3 regions of the Micromonospora sp. NPDC051227 genome follow, and region 3 is predicted to be linked to each of the others. Evidence: riboswitches for the same ligand, from Rfam matches in the RefSeq annotation. Region 3 holds a riboswitch; each other region holds the start of a gene.
The links. Region 3 has a riboswitch for cyclic di-AMP ahead of ACIA47_RS30360 (transglycosylase family protein). Riboswitches for the same ligand answer to the same signal wherever they lie in the genome.
Positions count from the first base shown of each region.

Region 1: linked by a shared signal. The riboswitch ahead of ACIA47_RS25570 (coiled-coil domain-containing protein) and the one ahead of ACIA47_RS30360 (transglycosylase family protein) in region 3 are both predicted to bind cyclic di-AMP.
Region 2: linked by a shared signal. The riboswitch ahead of ACIA47_RS07750 (hypothetical protein) and the one ahead of ACIA47_RS30360 (transglycosylase family protein) in region 3 are both predicted to bind cyclic di-AMP.

Region 1 covers NZ_JBITET010000012.1:106,773-110,742, forward strand. The annotation lists gene ACIA47_RS25560 (HelD family protein) at 1-1,708, shown strand, start outside; gene ACIA47_RS25565 (cation diffusion facilitator family transporter) at 1,815-2,732, shown strand; cyclic di-AMP (ydaO/yuaA leader) riboswitch at 2,852-2,983, shown strand; gene ACIA47_RS25570 (coiled-coil domain-containing protein) at 2,989-3,970, shown strand, end outside.
Region 2 covers NZ_JBITET010000002.1:781,383-785,352, forward strand. The annotation lists gene ACIA47_RS07745 (YibE/F family protein) at 161-1,531, shown strand; cyclic di-AMP (ydaO/yuaA leader) riboswitch at 1,698-1,828, shown strand; gene ACIA47_RS07750 (hypothetical protein) at 1,833-2,852, shown strand; gene ACIA47_RS07755 (carbonic anhydrase) at 2,909-3,646, opposite strand; gene ACIA47_RS07760 (MarR family winged helix-turn-helix transcriptional regulator) at 3,873-3,970, shown strand, end outside.
Region 3 covers NZ_JBITET010000019.1:47,575-51,544, reverse strand. The annotation lists gene htpG (molecular chaperone HtpG) at 1-1,834, shown strand, start outside; cyclic di-AMP (ydaO/yuaA leader) riboswitch at 2,715-2,888, shown strand; gene ACIA47_RS30360 (transglycosylase family protein) at 2,888-3,556, shown strand; gene ACIA47_RS30355 (hypothetical protein) at 3,546-3,970, opposite strand, start outside.

The DNA.
Region 1 (3,970 bases), on a different contig from region 3:
GCGGGTCACCCGGATCGAGGACGACCTGCTGGACCCGACGGCCGCCCCGGAGGGGATGACCGTCGTCGGTGACGGCGCGTTGCTGGCCACCCTTTCCAAGGCCACCGGCCGGGGCATGCGCGACATCGTGGCGACCATCCAGCGGGAGCAGGACGAGGCGATCCGCTCGCCCGGCTCCGGGGTGACGATCGTCGCGGGCGGCCCCGGGACCGGCAAGACCGCTGTCGCCCTGCACCGGGCCGCGTTCCTGCTGTACTCCGACCGCAGCCGCTACGCCGGCGGCGGCATCCTGGTGGTCGGCCCGTCGTCGGTCTTCGTCGAGTACATCGGCTCCGTGCTGCCGTCGCTCGGTGAGGACACCGCGACCCTGCACTCGCTGGGCACCCTCTTCCCGGGGATGACCGCCACCCGCCCCGACCCGCCCGAGGTGGCGGCGGTGAAGGGCTCGCTGCGAATGCGCCGGGTGCTGGAGCGGGCGGCCCGCGACGCGGTGCCGGGCGGCCCGGGTGAGCTGCGGCTGCTCTACCGCGGCACGCTGCTGCGGCTGGACCGGGCCGCGCTGGACCGGATCCGGGACCGCGCACTGCAACGCGGTGCACGACGCAACGAGGTGCGCCGGGCCGGTTTCGACGGGGTGTTCGCCGCGCTCTGGGCGCAGGCCCGTGAGCTGAGCAGCGGTCGGCTGCCGGAACAACCGGCCTTCGAGGCGGAGATCGCCGAGCGGTCGGAGTTCCGGGAGTTCCTCAAGGCGTGGTGGCCTCGGCTGCACCCCCGGCATGTGCTCGGCTGGCTGGCGCAGCCGGACCGGCTGCGCCGGTACGCCGGGGGGATCCTCTCCTCGGCGGAGATCCGGCTGCTCAACGCCGCGTACCGGGACTTGGACTCGGCCGGGCTGACCATCGCCGACGTGGCGCTGCTGGACGAGTTGGACGCGCTGCTCGGTAAGCCCGCGCAGCCGGCCCGCGCGCGACGCGATCCGTTCCAGCTCGCCGGGGGTGTCCGTGAGTTGAGCACCCTCGGTGAACGGCAGCGGGCCGCCCGCGCGGCGGCCCGGGAGCGTCCGGAGGATTACCGAGAGTACGCGCACGTGGTGGTGGACGAGGCGCAGGACGTCTCGCCGATGCAGTGGCGGATGATCGGTCGACGCGGCCGACTGGCCTCCTGGACCGTGGTCGGCGACCCCGCGCAGACCGCGTGGACCGGCGATCCGGAGGAGCTGACCCGAGCCCGCGACCAGGCGCTGGGCCGGCGCAAGCGACACGACTTCACGCTCACCACCAACTACCGCAACTCGGCGGAGATCTTCGCGGTGGCGGCGGCGGAGATCCGTCGGCTCTACCCGGACCTGCCGCTGCCGACCGCCGTGCGCTCCACCGGGGTCGAGCCGGTGGAGCTGGTGGTGCCCGCGACGGGGTTGGAGACCGCGACCGTGGAGGCCGCCGCCGGCCTGCTGGCCGAGGTGGAGGGCACGGTCGGCGTGATCACGCCGGTCCCCCGCCGGGACGAGGTCGCGGGGTGGCTGGGCGCGCTCGGCGCGCCGAGGTTGCAGGTGGTGACCAGCCTGGAGGCCAAGGGCATGGAGTACGACGGAGTGGTGCTGGTCGCCCCGAGCGAGATCCGGGCGGATCCGGGCGCCGGGGTGCGCACCCTGTACGTGGCGCTCTCCCGAGCCACCCAGCGGCTCACCACCATCGACCCGACCGGCTGACGTGTGCGGACTGCCGCCAGCGAAGGCGCTGCCCCGCACACTTGCACACATAGCGATGTGAGCATACATTTGACCGGGTCCCGACCAGCGGCGGAAGGTGGTTTTCGTGGGCGCAGGTCATGACCACCACCATGGGTCCGTCGCCAATGCCGCACACCAGCACCGAGGTCGACTCTGGGCGGCATTCGGGCTGCTCGCCACCCTGATGGTGGTCGAGGCGGTGGCCGCCCTGCACACCGGCTCGCTCGCCCTGCTCTCCGACGCCGGGCACATGTTCACCGACGTGCTCGGCATCGGGATGGCGCTCGCCGCCATCACGGCGACCCGGCGGGCCACCGGCGACCCGCAGCGCACCTTCGGGCTCTACCGGCTCGAGGTGCTCGCCGCGCTGGCCAACGCCGTCCTGCTCTCCGGCGTCGCGATCTACGTGGTGATCGAGGCGATCCGCCGTTTCGGCGACCCACACCAGGTCATCGCCGGCCCGATGCTCGCGGTGGCCGTGCTCGGCCTGCTCGCGAACATCGCCGCCTTCGCGCTGCTGCGCGCCGGGGCCCGGGAGAGCATCAACCTCCAGGGCGCCTACCTGGAGGTGCTCGGTGACCTGCTCGGCTCGCTCGGCGTCATCGGCGCGGCGCTGCTCATCACCGTCACCGACTGGTGGTGGGCCGACCCCCTGGTCGCGGTCGCCATCGGCGTGTTCATCCTGCCGCGCACCTGGCGGCTGGCCCGCGCCGCCATCCGCATCCTGGTGCAGGCCGCCCCGGAGCACCTCCAGGTGACGGCCGTGCACGACCGGCTCGCCGCCGTCCCCGGGGTCGTCGAGGTGCACGACCTGCACGTCTGGACGCTCACCTCGGGCATGGAGGTGGCCTCCGCTCACCTGACCATGGCACCCGGCGCGGAGGTCGGCGCGGTGCTCACCGCGGCGCGTACGGCCCTGCATGACGACTTTCGCATCGAGCACGCGACGTTGCAGATCGAGCCCGGCGCCGCTTCTGGAGCCTGTGGCTCCATCGAATGGTGACGGAGCCGTAATTTTCCGTGGTGAACGCACGCACCGTCCGTCACATTGGCTGCAGCCGCCCCACCTGCACCGGTAGGCTCGGTCCCGGCCTCCACCAGGCGGCGCCCTCCCGGCGCCGGTGGCGGTCGCCGCCTAATCGCCCAACTGGGCGAACCGGGGAACCATGTTCCTGGGGTGTATCCGCGTCAGCGGTAGGGATCTTCCGTCCCGAACCCGTCAGCTAACCCGGTCGGCGGCTGACGGAAGGACATGCGCAGTGGCACCAGCACGACCACCCGCCGCCCGACTGGCGGCCCTGATCGTCGCGATGTTCGCCCTCGGCGTCGCGCTTCCGGCCGGCACCGCCTCGGCCGCTCCCCCGACCGGCCTGCGGGCCGCCGCACCCGACTCCGACGAGGAGGGCGGCACCCCGGCGTTGCGGGCCCAACTCGAGGCGGCCAGCAAGGGCTACCTGGACGCGAAGCGCGCCCTGGACACCTCCGTGCAACGGCAGAAGCAGCTCGCCACCCAGCTGAAGACCATCGAGGTCGAGATCAACCAGCGCAACGGCAAGGTCGGAGAAATCGCCGAAGTCGCCTACCGCACCGGTCGACTCGGCGCGATGTCGGCGCTGCTCAACAGCAACACCCCGGAAGGCTTCATGGACCGGGCGGCCGCGCTGGACGCGGTGGCGGCCAACGAGGACCGGGTGCTGCGCGACCTGCTGAACAGCAAGGACAAGGCCAACCGCACCAGGGTCGCCCTGGACGGCGAGATCACCGAACAGCGCAAGCAGGTCGCGGTGATGGCCAAGCGCAAGGAGCAGGCCGAACGGGCCCTGACCGTGGCCACGGCACCCAAACCGCAGACCACCGCCGACACCGGCTCCAACCGGGGCACCTCCAGCGCCAACGCGACGGCCGCGCCGCGCAACTCCGACGGCTCCTGGCCCTCCGAGTCGTGCAGCGTCAACGACCCCACCCCGGCCAACGGCTGCATCACCCCCCGCACCCTGCACGCGCTCAACCAGGCCAAGGCCGCGGGATTCACCCGGTACGTCTCGTGCCACCGCCCCAGCGGCTCCGGTGAACACCCGAAGGGCCGGGCCTGCGACTTCGCGGCGCAGAAGGGCGGCTTCGGCGGTAACGCGACCGGCGGCGACAAGACGTACGGCAACAACCTGGCCGCGTACTTCATCCGCAACGCGGACCGGCTCGCCGTGCTCTACGTGATCTGGTACAGGCAGATCTGGCTGCCCA
Region 2 (3,970 bases), on a different contig from region 3:
TCGTGGCGTCGCCCCCGGCCGACCGGGCCGAGCATGACCGTCCGTGATCAAGCGGTCGTCAGGCAGCGATCCGCCCCGCCGTCCGCCGCGTTTCCACCGCAACGGTGAACCGCCCGGCCCGCTGACCCGTATCCCGCACCGGATCGTTGGGAGTCTCGCTTTGGGTTCCGACCACACTCACAGTGCTCCGTCCGCCCCACCACGGGTGCGACGGATCCTCGTCGTGACGGTGGTACCCCTCTTCGTCGCCACAGTGCTGGCCGCGGTGCTGCTCTGGCCGCGCGGCGGGTCACCGCAGACCGATGGTGGTGCGGACGTGCCGCGCTACCCCGGCACTGTCACCCGGGTGGTGAGCGAGCCGTGCCCGCCGGTGCCGTCGGTCCCCGAGGGCACACCGAGGGTCGGCGACGGGCGGTGCGGCACTGTCGACGTCCGGGTGGACGACGGGCCGACCGCCGGCCAGCAGGTAAGGACACCGGTGCCCGACGGGCCCGGCGCACCCCGGGTCGAGGTCGGCGACGAGGTCATCCTGGTCGAGCTGGCCGACCCGACCGATCCAACCACCAGCAACTGGAACATCGCCGAGCACCAACGCGGCACGCCGATGGTGTGGCTGGCAGTGGTCTTCGCTGCCGCCATCGTCGCGTTCGGTCGGTGGCGAGGCCTGGCCGCGCTCGCCGGACTGGCCGCCAGCTTCGCCATCCTGCTCACCTTCGTGCTGCCGGGCATCAGCGCCGGCAGGTCACCGCTGCTGGTGGCGGTGGTCGGCGCGGCCCTGATCATGTTCGTGGTGCTCTATCTGACCCACGGGGTCACCGCACAGACCTCGGTCGCGGTGCTCGGCACCCTGGGCAGCCTGGTGCTGACCGGCGTGCTCGCCACCATCGCCACGGCCGCGACCCACCTCACCGGCTTCGGCAGCGAAGACGCCACCACCCTGTCGATGTTCCAGGGCGACGTGGACCTGCACGGTCTGCTGCTCGCCGGGATCATCATCGGATCGCTCGGGGTGCTCGACGACGTGACGGTCACCCAGGCGGCCACCGTCACCGAACTGGCCAACGCGAACCCCGGGCTGACCCGGTTGCAGCTGTACCGGGCGGCCACCCGGGTCGGCCGCGCGCACATCGCCTCCACTGTCAACACCATCGTGCTGGCGTACGCGGGCGCGTCACTGCCCCTGCTGCTCCTGCTCACCGCCGACTCGCGGCCGATCGGGCAGATCCTCACCAGTGAGTTCCTCGCGCAGGAGATCGTTCGCAGCGCGGTCGCCACCCTCGGTCTGATCGCCGCCGTGCCGCTGACCACCGGGTTGGCCGCTGTGGTGACCGCCGCCGGGCGTACCGCTGCCACGGCGTCCACCGACGCTGCCGCGCCCCGGCCCGAGCCGGACCGCAGCGAGGCACTGGCCGCACTCAGCTCACCGCGAACCGCCGGCTCCGACGAGCCGTACCGGACGCGGACCGCACCCCCATCCGAGGCCACCGACCGGTGGCCGGAGTCGAACAGGAGCACGGATACGGCATGGTGACACTCCTCAGCGTGACCAGATCGGGCATCCACCCTGAGAACCGCGTCACTGGTCACTCAACGCTATGGCGAAATGACGCTTTTGGTCGGCATCCAGGCGTAGCTCACCCGGTCGACTCTCGGGTAACCTCGCTGCCGGTTACCGATGAAGGCGCGAAGCGGCGCCTGCGGTGCCACCGCCCAATCGCCAACCGGCGAGCCGGGGACCCAGGTGCCTGGGGTGAATCCGCGTCAGCGGTAGGGGCCACTTCCGCCCCGAACCCGTCAGCTAACCCGGTCGGCGGTCGACGGAAGGGAACATTGTGACGGCACCCCTACGCCGCTGGATGACACCCGTGGTGGCCGTGATCGCCGCACTGACAGTGCTCGCCGGGCCGCTCCCAGCGCACGCCGCCCCGACGAACCCCACACCCTCCGGGCACGAGGAGGACGGCGAGCCCAAGCTGCTCAACGACGTCATCGAGCAGGCCAACCGCGACTACTCCGCCGCAAAGTCCAAGCTGGACAAATCCAAGAAGCGGCAGAGCGAGTTGGCCGCGGAGGTCGACCGGGCCAAGGCCGACCTGGACGCGTTGGCCCCGCAGGTCGGGCAGATCGCCGCCCAGGCGTACCGGACCGGCCGGATCGGTGCGGTCGCGATGCTGCTGGAGAGCGAAGCGCCCGACTCGTTCGTCCGGCGCGCCGGGATGCTCGACGAGATGAACATGGTCAACGAGAAGAAGCTCTCCGAGGTCAACGAGGTGAAGGCCCGCGCCGAGCAGGCCAAGCTGGCCCTCGACACCGAGGTCCGCGAGCAGCAGAAGCAGACCGCCCTGATGGCGAAGCGCAAGAGCGAGGCCGACAAGGCGCTCTCCCTCGTCGGTGGCAAGGGTTTCACCGGCGGTCTGGTGGATGCCACCTCCAAGGTCGCGAAGATCGGCCCGGGTCGCACGGCCGACGGTGACTGGAAGCCCCAGTCGTGCAGCGAGAACGACCCCACCACGTCCGGCTGCATCACGCCGCGCACGCTGCACGCGTACAAGGAGGTCAAGGCGGCCGGCTTCAACCGGTTCGTCGGCTGCTACCGCCCCGGTGGGCCGTGGGAGCACCCGAAGGGCCGCGCCTGCGACTGGTCGCTACAGAAGAGCGGGTTCTCCCCGTGGCACAACAACGACACCCGGACGTACGGCAACAACGTCGCCGCGTTCCTCATCCGTAACGCCGACCGGCTCGGCATCTACTACGTGATCTGGAACCGGCAGATCTGGTTCCCGGCCACTGGCTGGAGTTCGTACAGCGGGCCGTCGAACCACACCGACCACGTCCACATGTCGCTGCTCTGACCCGCACACCCCCCGTCGAGGGCCGTTCCGCGTGACGCGGAGCGGCCCTCGTCGCGTCAGACGGTGGCAGGCGTGGCCGGGTCGATCGACTCGGGCGATCCGGCCGGGGTCTCCAACGTCGCGAGGCCGGCCGGTACGGCGGCCACCGGGCGCACCGCTCCGGCGGCCAGCCGGTAGGACACCCCCACCACCGCGCACCGTCCCCGCGCCACCTCGCCGGCGAGCACGGGCGACTGCCCGAGCAACGTCTCGACGGTCTGGGCGATGTGGATGTCGACGATGCCGTCGATGTCGTCCACGCCCTCGGCCTCGGCCCGGCGCAGGCTGGGCAGCACGGCGTCGACCACCGCGCCCAGATGGCCACTCGGAGCGGTACCGGTCGCGGCGGACTCCCGGGCGGCCTGCACCGCACCGCACGAGTCGTGGCCGAGCACCACCACCAGCGGGACGCCGAGGACGGTAACCGCGTACTCGACGCTGCCGAGCACCTCGGGGCCGGCGGTGTGCCCGGCGGTGCGAACCACGAACAGGTCGCCCAGCCCCCGGTCGAAGATGATCTCGGCGGCCAGCCGCGAGTCGGAGCAGCCGACTATCACCGCGAACGGGTGTTGCCCGTCGGCCACGGCGGCCCGGCGCCCGGCATCCTGGTTGGGATGGCGCGGGGCGCCATCGACGAAGCGCCGGTTGCCGGCGACCAGCTCGGCGTACGCCCGGGTCGGCTCGCTGAGCGTGGTGGCCCGGTCGGTGGTCCGCTGCGGACCCGGCTGACCGCCGGCACTTCCGGTATGACTCATCCCGCACCTCGTCTCGACGCATCTGACCTGGTCAAACCGGCTTTCCGCCGGCCGGGCGGCGGGCGCTGGCTCGTGCTCCACCGTCACACGCACCGTAAGATGCGTCAAGGTATGCGTGATTTAGATTTCATACGTTGACTCGGGCCACCCCCTGGGCAACCTTCCCGGGGCACGGCGGACCAGACTCTCGCGAGGGCAGGCGGACATCCGGAAAGGCGGTCACACGATGGCGAGCACGGTGACGGACGACACCGGCGGCGGGCGGAACTGGACATTCCTCACCAATCACGGGCACGTCCTGCTGGCCATCGCCCGCGACCCGAC
Region 3 (3,970 bases):
CAAGGACGTCTTCCTGCGGGAGCTCATCTCGAACGCGTCCGACGCACTGGACAAGCTCCGGCTGGCCACGCTCGTCGACAAGGACCTCGTCGCCGACACCGACGACCTGCACGTCGCCCTGGAGATCGACAGCGACGCCCGCACCCTCACCGTGCGCGACAACGGCATCGGGATGACCCGCGACGAGGTTGTCCAGCTGATCGGCACGATCGCCAAGTCGGGCACCGCGGAGCTGCTGCGCCAACTGCGCGAATCCGCCGACGCCCACGCCAAGCAGGATCTCATCGGCCAGTTCGGCGTCGGTTTCTACGCCGCGTTCATGGTCGCCGACCGGGTCACCCTGCTGACCCGCAAGGCCGGCGAGACCGGCGGCACCCGCTGGGAGTCCACCGGCGAGGGCACCTACTCGATCGAGGCGGTCGACGAGGCGCCGCAGGGCACCACTGTGACGCTGCACCTCAAGCCGGCCGACACCGAGGACAACCTGCACGACTACACCGCCGAGTGGACCGTCCGCGAAATCGTCAAGCGCTACTCCGACTTCATTGCCTGGCCGATCCGGATGAGCGTCGAACGCCCTGGCGCCGACGGTGAGGCCGCCACCCGCGAGGTGCAGACCCTCAACTCGATGAAGGCACTCTGGGCGCGGCCCCGCGACGAGGTCGACGCCGCCGAGTACAACGAGTTCTACAAGCACGTCAGCCACGACTGGGCCGACCCGCTCGAGGTCGTGCACATGAAGGGTGAGGGCACCTTCGAGTACGAGGCGCTGCTCTTCCTGCCCAGCCACGCCCCACTGGACCTGTTCTCCCCGCAGGGCCGCCGTGGCGTCCAGCTCTACGTCAAGCGCGTCTTCATCATGGACGACTGCGAGGCGCTGGTCCCGACCTACCTGCGCTTCGTCAAGGGCGTGGTCGATGCGCACGACCTGTCGCTGAACATCTCCCGGGAGATCCTCCAGCAGGACCGGCAGATCCAGATCGTCCGTCGCCGCCTGGTCAAGAAGGTCCTCGCCACGGTCAAGGACCTCAAGGCCAACCACGCCGAGCGCTACCGCACCTTCTGGACCGAGTTCGGCGCGGTGGTCAAGGAAGGGCTGATCGACGACACCGACAACCGGGACACCCTGCTGGACATCCTGTCGGTGGCCTCCACCAACGACCCGGCCGAGCCCACCGACCTGGCCGGCTACGTGTCGCGGATGAAGGACGGCCAGAGCGACATCTGGTACGCCACCGGCGAGTCCCGGGCCGCCATCGAGAACTCCCCGCACCTGGAGGCGTTCCGGGCCAAGGGGCACGAGGTGCTGCTCCTCACCGACCAGGTCGACGAGGTGTGGGTCGAGCGGGTCGGCACGTACGACGGCCGGCCACTGCGCTCGATCGCCAAGGGCGAGATCGACCTGGACACCGACGAGGAGAAGCAGCAGGCCGAGGCCGAGCGCGAGCAGCAGCGACAGGAGTTCGCCGGGCTGCTCGACTGGCTGGGGACCACCCTCACCGACAGCGTCCGGGAGGTCCGCCTGTCGTCGCGGCTGACCACCTCACCGGCCTGCGTCGTCGGCGACGCCCACGACCTCACTCCGACCCTGGAGAAGATGTACCGGGCGATGGGGCACGAGATCCCCACGACCAAGCGGATCCTGGAGATCAACCCTGGTCACCCGCTGGTGTCCGGGCTGCGCAAGGCCCACGAGCAGGGCAGCGACACCGCCACCCTGACCGAGACCGCCGAGCTGCTCTACGGCCTGGCGGTGCTCGCCGAGGGCGGTGAGCTGACCGACCCGGCCCGCTTCACCCGGACGCTCGCCGACCGGCTGGCCCGCACGCTGTAGGCGTAGGGGGATCGCTCGCCCGCTGCTAGCGTGACGCGTCCCGCACGAGAGGGTGGAGTCCGTCGGTGCTCAGGATGGTGCTGCGTACGTCAGCTGCTGTGGTGGCCGTCTGTACGGTGACCGCGTGCGGTTCCTCACCGGCTCGTACAGCGGATCGGTCAGCGGGCGAAGCGATCCCCTCCGCGGCGCAGGCGACAGGCTCGGCCGCAACGCTCAGACGCCTGCTCGGGCAGCATGACCCCGCTGTTGTCAGCGAGGCGGTTGACCGGGACTCCGTCAGCGATGGCCGCGGCCACCCTCAGCTATGACGCGGGCCCGGATGACCTGTGGGTGGGGACCGAAGTCCTCAGGACATACGCCGATGACGGTGCACGACGAGCAATGGCCGACCTGCGAACCTTGATCGGCCGTTGTCCCACCGTCGCGTCGTCCAGCCAGGGCGGTAGCCGTCGCTTCGCAGTGGCACCAGGGCCGCGGTTGGGCGATGACAGTCTTCGCGTCAGGTGCAGCGCGACGTACGGTGCTGACACGCTGGAATGCGACAGCGTCCTCGTCCGGATCGGAACCACTCTGGTGGTCATTCAGGAGGAGGGCAACAAACCCGGTGGTGACAGATACCTGGACCAGCTCGCCGAAGCTGCGCTCCGCAGATATCAGGCGACCGCCTGAATCGAACTGTCAGGCCGGGCCGTGGCCGTGTTCGCCACGCCTGCTGTGCCGACCTGATCGGAAACGGTCCACGATGGTCACTGCACAGACGTCGATCGCCCGCAACCGCTGCGGGACCCGCCCCGCGTGGCCCGGTGAAGAAGTTCACAGGGGGTGGGCGACCGTCACCGACCGTGCCTAACGTCGGTCGGGTTCGCCATTGCGGACACCACGGCCGGCAACGCCAAATCCTGCCCCCGGTCGTCGGAACCCAGTCACCCGGGCAGGAGCGGGGGACCCACACGTTCCTCGGTGCATGTCACCTCGGGGTGAAGCCGCCACCGCGCGGCCGGGCTCCTCGGCCCGAACCCGACAGCTCACCTCGCCGGCGTGGAGGAAGCTCACATGACGTCTGTCTACACCCCCCGTCATCGACGGGTCACCACCCGCCGCGTCGCCGTCGGCACCCTTGCCGTTGGCGCGGTCACCGGCGCCGTCGCCCTCTTCGGGCCGGCCGCCCCGGCGCAGGCCGCCGTCAACTGGGACGCGATCGCCAAGTGCGAGTCCGGCGGCAACTGGAAGATCAACACTGGTAACGGGTACTACGGCGGGCTTCAGTTCTCGCAGAGCACCTGGGCCGGTTACGGCGGCAAGAAGTACGCCGCCCGCGCCGACCTGGCCAGCCGTGGCGAGCAGATCGCCATTGCCGAGAAGGTGCTCGACGGGCAGGGCATCGGCGCGTGGCCGACCTGCGGCAAGAAGGGTGGCTCCGCGACCAAGCCCACCGCGAAGCCGTCGACCAGATCCACCGAGAAGTCGACGACGTCGACCGCGAAGCCCACCAGGCCGCAGGAGCGGTCGTCGCGTGCCGAGCAGCCGGCGACCCGTGACCACCAGCGCACCGCGCCGGTGGCGGGCGGCCAGACGTACCTGGTCAAGTCGGGCGACACCCTGTCCGAGATCGCTGCCGACCAGCGGGTGGCCGGCGGCTGGCAGGCCCTGTACGAGGACAACCGGCAGTTGGTCGGAGCAGACCCGGGTCTGATCTTTCCGGGTCAGCGGCTCAGCCTCTGACGGATGACACACGAACGCTCGGCCGGGTCACCGGCCGAGCGTTCGTGTGTGTCGTGCTGTCAGCCCGGGTGCCCGTGCCTCGTGCGGGGCCGCCGTCACGCCGCCGAGGCGGACGCCTTCGGCCCTCGATGCGACGCTGCCGGGCCAGCGTTCCAGCCCCAGGGGAGGCTGGCACCGCGGGCTCCCCGGGACGGCCCGCGCCCACGTCGTCACTGTCGTCGCCGTCGGTGGTCCTCTTGACCGAGTCGGGTGTGCTGCGGGCCAGCCTCAGCGAGTGCTCGGCGCCGGTGCGGGCCGCGCACGGCCAGGACTGCCCGGCGCACTGGAGGTTGCGGCACTGCCCCTCGTCGTCCGGCTCGTGTGCGCTCAGCACGTCGATCGCCAACTGCCACAGCAGCGGGTCGGTCACGTCGT